2 regions of the Streptomyces sp. NPDC006283 genome follow, and region 1 is predicted to be linked to the other one. Evidence: riboswitches for the same ligand, from Rfam matches in the RefSeq annotation. Region 1 holds a riboswitch; the other holds the start of a gene.
The links. A riboswitch is a leader RNA that binds a small molecule or an ion and turns the genes downstream of it on or off. The one in region 1 is predicted to bind S-adenosylmethionine.
Positions count from the first base shown of each region.

Region 2: another riboswitch for S-adenosylmethionine. It lies ahead of ABZ070_RS18050 (aminotransferase class V-fold PLP-dependent enzyme); the one in region 1 lies ahead of thrC (threonine synthase).

Region 1 is NZ_JBEXRZ010000021.1:47,568-50,971, reverse strand. Features, by position in the region: gene ABZ070_RS07505 (hypothetical protein) at 1-91, opposite strand, end outside; gene ABZ070_RS07500 (glucosyl-3-phosphoglycerate synthase) at 130-1,098, opposite strand; SAM riboswitch class I at 1,260-1,387, shown strand; gene thrC (threonine synthase) at 1,405-2,700, shown strand; gene ABZ070_RS07490 (MoaD/ThiS family protein) at 2,739-3,014, shown strand.
Region 2 is NZ_JBEXRZ010000078.1:8,086-11,489, forward strand. Features, by position in the region: gene trpD (anthranilate phosphoribosyltransferase) at 1-891, shown strand, start outside; SAM riboswitch class IV at 966-1,083, shown strand; gene ABZ070_RS18050 (aminotransferase class V-fold PLP-dependent enzyme) at 1,262-2,623, shown strand; gene ABZ070_RS18055 (glycerate kinase) at 2,631-3,404, opposite strand, start outside.

The sequences.
Region 1 (3,404 bases):
CGATGAGTCGGGTCAGCCGCTCGCGGCCGACAGAGGGCGTGGCCCTGCGGTGCCTGCCGCGCGCCGGTGCAAGAAATCCGATGAGTCCCATACGCCGGAAATGTATGCAAAATGACCGGCGGTTCCTGGTTATGCCGCGCGACGCGCCGCGTACTCACCGATCTCGAGCATCGGCGGACGCTCCTCGGTGTCCACCCGGTAGGTCCGCGGTGCGAAGCCGCCGTCGACCCGCTCGAACTGGGTGATCGACGGACGCACCAAGTGGGGCCGGGACAAGCGCAGTTGGGCGGTGCGGTAGATCGTCGCGGCCATTCTGCCGAGCGCCTGCCCGTCCTGGTGGCGGTGCTTGCGGGTGCCGACGTCGACCTGCGCGAGAGCGTCCAGGCCGACCAGGTTCAGCGAGTCGACCAGCAGGCCGAGCTCCACGCCGTAGCCGACGGGGAAGTGCAGTCGCTCCAGCAGGGAGCGCCGTGCCGCGTACTCGCCGCCCAGCGGCTGGACGAAGCCGGCGAGCTGCGGCCAGTGCAGATTCAGCAGCGGGCGGGCCACCAGCTCGGTCACCCGGCCGCCCTGGGCCGGTGTCCCGTCGGGCCCGGGCGCGGCGCCCCCGCCCAGCGGGCGGTCGTACATCGCCTTGACGAACTGGACCTCGGGCTCCGTCAGCAGCGGGCCGACGATGCCCGAGACGAAGTCGGGGGAGAAGTCGCGCAGATCCGCGTCGACGAAGCAGACGATGTCGCCGCTCGTCACCATGAGTGACCGCCACAGCACCTCTCCCTTGCCGGCCACCGCGGGCAGGCCCGGCAGGATCGAGTCCCGGTGCACCACCCGGGCACCTGCCGCGGCGGCCACCTCGGACGTGCGGTCGCTCGAGGCCGAGTCGATCACCACCAGCTCGTCGACGAGCGGGACGGCCTCCATGAGCTCCCGGCGGATGATCCGCACGATGTCTCCGACCGTCGCTTCCTCGTTCAGCGCCGGCAGCACCACACTGACCGTCGACCCCTGCCTGACCTTGGCGGATATCAGCCGGTCGAGCGAGCGGTCGGATGCGGACCAGGAGCGCCGGCTCAACCAGCGCGCCACCTCATCGAGCACGTCGCGTCTCCCTTGACAGTAGGTCGTGTGATCCATCTCGCGGGTCGGACGACTATCTCAACCGTCCGAGGGTTCGGTTACAGTCTTGAGCAACGCGAAGGACCCTCGCATCTCGGGGGTGCACGCACACAAACGCCCGGACCGCACGTCCGGTGCCATACCGCTCATCCAGAGGGGCAGAGGGAACGGCCCGTTGAAGCCCCGGCAACCCTCCCGCCGACCGCGAGGTCACGGTGGGGAAGGTGCCAATTCCGTCTTGTGGCGAAATGCGTCACGAGGAAGATGAGGAGAAAGGGCCTCGCCATCATGGCTGCGCAGACTGTCGCAAGCACCCCCGCCACCACGCCCGTGGATCTCGGACCCGCCGCCGCACTGTCGTGCCGCGAGTGCGGACAGCGCTTCGAACTCGGCCCCATCTTCGCCTGCGCCGAGTGTTTCGGGCCGCTCGAAGTCGCCTACGACCTGCCGAGCGGCGACGTCGAGAAGCTCCGCGCACAGATCGAGGCGGGCCCCGCCAACATCTGGCGCTACGCCCCCCTGCTGCCCGTCCCCGCCGACGTGGCCGACAAGCCCAACCTGAACCCGGGCTGGACCAAGCTCGTCAAGGCCGACAACCTCGCGCGCGAACTGGGCGTCACCGGCGGTCTGTTCATCAAGGACGACTCCGGCAACCCGACGCACTCCTTCAAGGACCGCGTCGTCGCCCAAGCCATCGAGGCCGCTCGTGCCTTCGGCTTCACCACCCTGTCCTGCTCCTCCACCGGCAACCTCGCCGGCGCGGTCGGAGCCGCCGCCGCGCGGGCCGGCTTCCGCTCCTGCGTGTTCATCCCGCACGACCTCGAGCAGGGCAAGGTCGTCATGGCCGCGGTGTACGGCGGCGAACTCGTCGGTATCGAGGGCAACTACGACGACGTGAACCGCTTCTGCTCGGAGCTCATCGGCGACCCGCTGGGCGAGGGCTGGGGCTTCGTCAACGTCAACCTGCGCCCGTACTACGCGGAGGGCTCCAAGACCCTCGCGTACGAGATCTGTGAGCAGCTCGGCTGGCGGCTGCCCGACCAGCTCGTCGTCCCGATCGCGTCCGGCTCGCAGCTGACGAAGATCGACAAGGGCCTTCAGGAGCTCATCAAGCTCGGGCTCGTCGAGGACAAGCCGTACAAGATCTTCGGTGCCCAGGCCGAGGGCTGCTCGCCGGTCTCCACGGCCTTCAAGGCCGGGCACGACGTCGTGCGCCCGCAGAAGCCGAACACCATCGCCAAGTCGCTCGCCATCGGCAACCCGGCCGACGGGCCGTACGTGCTGGACATCGCGCGCCGCACGGGCGGCGCGGTCGAGGACGTCAACGACGAGCAGGTCGTCGACGCCATCAAGCTGCTGGCCCGCACCGAGGGCATCTTCGCCGAGACGGCGGGTGGCGTGACCGTGGGCGTGACGAAGAAGTTGATCGAGGCGGGCGTCCTCGACCCGGCGCTCACCACCGTCGTCCTCAACACCGGTGACGGCCTCAAGACCCTCGACGCGGTCGCGGAGACCTCGCAGGCGACCGCCGTCATCCGCCCGAGCCTGGACGCGTTCCGCGACGCGGGCCTGGCCGCTCACTGAATCCGCAACCCGCCGTACTCCGCCGAGAGGTGACGAACATGAGTGTCAACGTCCGCATCCCCACCATTCTCCGTACGTACACGGGCGGCCAGGCCGAGGTCCCGGCGGAGGGTGCGACCCTCGCCGAGGTCATCGCGGACCTGGAGAAGAACCACACCGGCATCGCGGCCCGCGTCCTGGACGACCAGGGCAAGCTGCGCCGCTTCGTCAACGTCTACGTGAACGACGACGACGTCCGTTTCGAGCAGGGGCTGGAGACGGCCACGCCGGACGGCGCGGGCGTGTCGATCATTCCTGCGGTCGCCGGCGGCTGACGCGATATGGGGGCGGGCGACTGATCCATCCCCAGAGATTTACCCGCAGTTACAGAAATTGCCCCCTCCGCGAGAGAAGCGGAGGGGGCAATTCTGCATGGTTGAGCGCGATAGAGTCTGGGAAGCCCCCTCCGCCGGCCGCTCGAGAATGCCTTCAAGTTCCGCAAGAATGCGGCCAAACTGTGCGATCGAATTGCCTCTTAGGCGTCATTTGCCGGGCCCGACTTGCCCCGGAATTACATGAATTCATATGAATCAGCCGTTCGGTCCTGCCCAGATTTCTCGTCCGATTGACCTGTTGCAGAGGGCAGTTGGGCGGATACATTCAGCCGCGGTCGACGCGTTCCGGCGCACACCCCTCCTGCTGGGGTGAGGTCTGACCCAGGTCCG
Region 2 (3,404 bases), on a different contig from region 1:
CTGCGTGCCAAGGGCGAGACCGTCGAGGAGATCTCCGGCCTGGTGCGCACGATGTACGCGCACGCCAACCTGATCGAGGTGCCCGGACCGAGCGTCGACATCGTCGGCACCGGCGGCGACGGGGCCAAGACGGTGAACATCTCCACCATGTCCGCGATCGTGGTCGCCGGGACGGGGGCCAAGGTCGTCAAGCACGGCAACCGGGCCGCGTCCTCCGCGAGCGGCGCCTCCGACGTGCTGGAGAAGCTCGGGGTCAATCTGGAGCTGACCCCGCAGCGGGTCGTCCAGGTCGCAGAGGAGGCGGGCATCACCTTCTGCTTCGCCGTGAAGTTCCACCCGGCGCTGCGGCACGTCGCCGCCGCCCGCAAGGAGCTCGGGATCCGCACCACCTTCAACTTCCTCGGGCCGCTCACCAACCCGGCCCAGGTCAAGGCCCAGGCCACCGGAGTGGCCGACGCGAGGGTGGCGCCGATCGTGGCCGGGGTGCTCGCCGAGCGCGGCTCCTCCGCCCTGGTCTTCCGCGGCGACGACGGCCTCGACGAGCTGACGACCACCGCCACGTCCAAGGTGTGGGTGGTCCGCGACGGCGCCGTCCGCGAGGAGGCGTTCGACCCGCGCGACATCGGGATCGATCTCGTCCCCGTCGAGGCGCTGCGGGGCGCCGACGCCTCCTACAACGCCGATGTGGCCCGCCGGCTGCTCGGCGGCGAGACGGGGCCCGTGCGGGACGCCGTACTGCTCAACTCGGCGGCGGCGCTCGCGGCCCTGGAGCCGACGGACGGCACGCTGAACGAGCAGCTCGCGGCGGGGGTGGCCCGGGCGGCCCAGTCGATCGACTCGGGGGCGGCGCGGGCGGCGCTGGAGCGCTGGGTGGCGGCCAGCAACGCATGACGCCGCAAGGGCGCGGTCCGGATCGTGGACCGCGCCCTTGCGTCATGCGAGACGTATGGCAGGATGCTTCCCAAGGTCATGAGTGACAGCGATTACGGCCCCGGCCCGCTGTCCGGCAACCCTCCGTCCGTGGCGGGGTGCCCCGGGTGAAGACCAGGCCGCAGGCAGCGAGGTCTGTGGCAAGCGCGGACCCCCGCGGCGTCGTCGAACGCCGTGTCCCTGGGGTCCTGGTCCTCAAGGGAGCAGTCTCGTGAGCAAGCGAATGCGATAGGGCGTACCAGCCCCTTCTCCGGTCACCCTTTTCTCTTGCGGTGCTCCGCCCTGTGCTGCGTCGACGCACCGTTTTCGCCTGCCCGTACGGGAGTTCGCCATGTCTGTCGCCACCACTGCCGACCTGTCCCTCTGTGCCCCGTTGCCGGTCCTCGGCGGGGACGTCACCGTCCCGCTCGTCACCGGCGGTGAAGTCGGCTACGCCGCCCTCGACTACGCGGCCAGCGCCCCGGCGCTCCAGCGCGTCTGGGACGACGTGGCCGCGTACGCCCCGTACTACGGCAGCGTGCACCGGGGGGCCGGCTACCTCTCCCAGCTGTCCACCGACCTGTTCGAGAACAGCCGGACCGTGGTCCACGAGTTCCTCGACTGCCGGGACACCGACCAGGTCGTCTTCACCCGCTCCACCACCGACTCGCTCAACCTGCTCGCCGCCGCGCTGCCGGCCGGCTGCGAGGTGTTCGTCTTCGAGACCGAGCACCACGCCTCGCTGCTGCCGTGGAGCGACGCCCGCGTGACGTACCTGAACGCGCCCCGTACTCCCGCGGAGGCCGTGCGGACCCTGGAGCACGCACTCGCCGACCGCGACCCCTACGGCCCCGCGCTGGTCTGCGTCACCGGTGCGTCCAACGTGACCGGTGAACTGTGGCCGGTGAAGGAGCTCGCCGCCGCCGCCCACGCCCACGGCGCCCGCATCGTGCTCGACGCCGCCCAGCTGGCGCCCCACCACCCGCTGTCGGTACAGGAGTTGGACGTCGACTGGGTGGCCTTCTCCGGGCACAAGCTGTACGCGCCGTTCGGTTCCGGTGTGCTCGCCGGGCGGTCCGACTGGCTGCAGGAGGCGGAGCCCTACCTCGCGGGCGGCGGCGCCTCCCGGAAGGTCACGCGGCGGACCGACGGCGGGGTGGACGTCGAGTGGCACACCACCGCCGCCCGGCACGAGGCGGGTTCCCCGAACGTGATCGGCGTCTACTCGATCGCCTCCGCCTGCAAGGCGCTCACCGAGGCGGGGTTCAACACACTGGTCGCCCGGGAGCGGCACCTGATCGCGAAGGTCCGCGAGGGGCTCGCCGAGGTGCCCGAGGTCAAGGTGCTGTCCCTGTTCGGCGACGACGCGCCGCGGGTCGGTGTCATCTCCTTCGTGGTGGAGGGCTGGAACAGCTCGCACTTCGCCGCGGCGCTGTCCGCCGAGTACGGCATCGGCGTGCGCGACGGCCTCTTCTGCGCCCACCCACTGGTGCGCACCCTGCTGGGTGGCGACCAGCAGGACGTCGGCGAGTGCGGCGCGCCGGAGGCGAAGCCGGGGGAGAAGTCCCTCAACGCCATCCGCGTCAGCTTCGGCGCGGGCACTCCGGACGAGCACGTGGATCGGTTCGTGAGCGCCGTGAAGGAACTGGTCCGTGACGGTGCGCAGTGGAAGTACCGCACCGAGGACGGCCGTTGCGTGCCCGACCGCGGCTGACGCCCGTTCACGCCGCGAGACGCGTCCCCACCAACACCATCCGCAGCGTGCGTTCGGCCGCGTCGGCGAGGAACTCGCCGGCGCGGTCCAGCGCCTCCGGCAGCGGTACGGGCGCCGGAACGATCGACCCGTAGGCGTCCACGCCCGCTGCGGTGAGCGCGCGGACGCCGTGGCCGAGGGTGCCGGCGAGGGCGAGCACCGGCACGTGGGCGGCCCGGGCCCGGTGCGCCACCTCCGCCGGGATCTTGCCGCGTACGGTCTGGTCGTCGAGTGCGCCCTCCGCTGTGATCACCAGATCGGCGCGGGCGAGCCGTGCGTCCAGGTCGATGTGGTCGAGCAGCACGTCGAAGCGGGGCAGCAGGCGGGCGCCGAGCGCCGCAAGGCCCGCGCCGAGCCCGCCCGACGCGCCGGTGCCGGGGGCCGTGCGCAGATCGACGGAGGCCGGCAGCGCGGCGGTGAGGTGGGCGGCCCAGTGTTCCAGGGCCGCCGACAGCACCTCCACCTGCGCCGGGGTCGCGCCCTTCTGGGGGCCGAAGACCCTGGCCACGCCCTGCCGCCCGCACAGCACGTTGTAGGGGTTGCAGGCCACCAGGATCTCGGTGGCGCCGATGCGCGGGTCGAGGCCGGCAGGGTCGACCCGCGCCAGACGCCGCAACTCTCCTCCCTTCGAAGGCAGTTCCATGCCGTCGGCGTCGAGGAGGCGGACGCCGAGCGCCTGGAGCGCGCCCGCCCCGCCGTCGGAGGTGCCGGAGTCGCCGCAGCCGACCAGGATCCGCTTCGC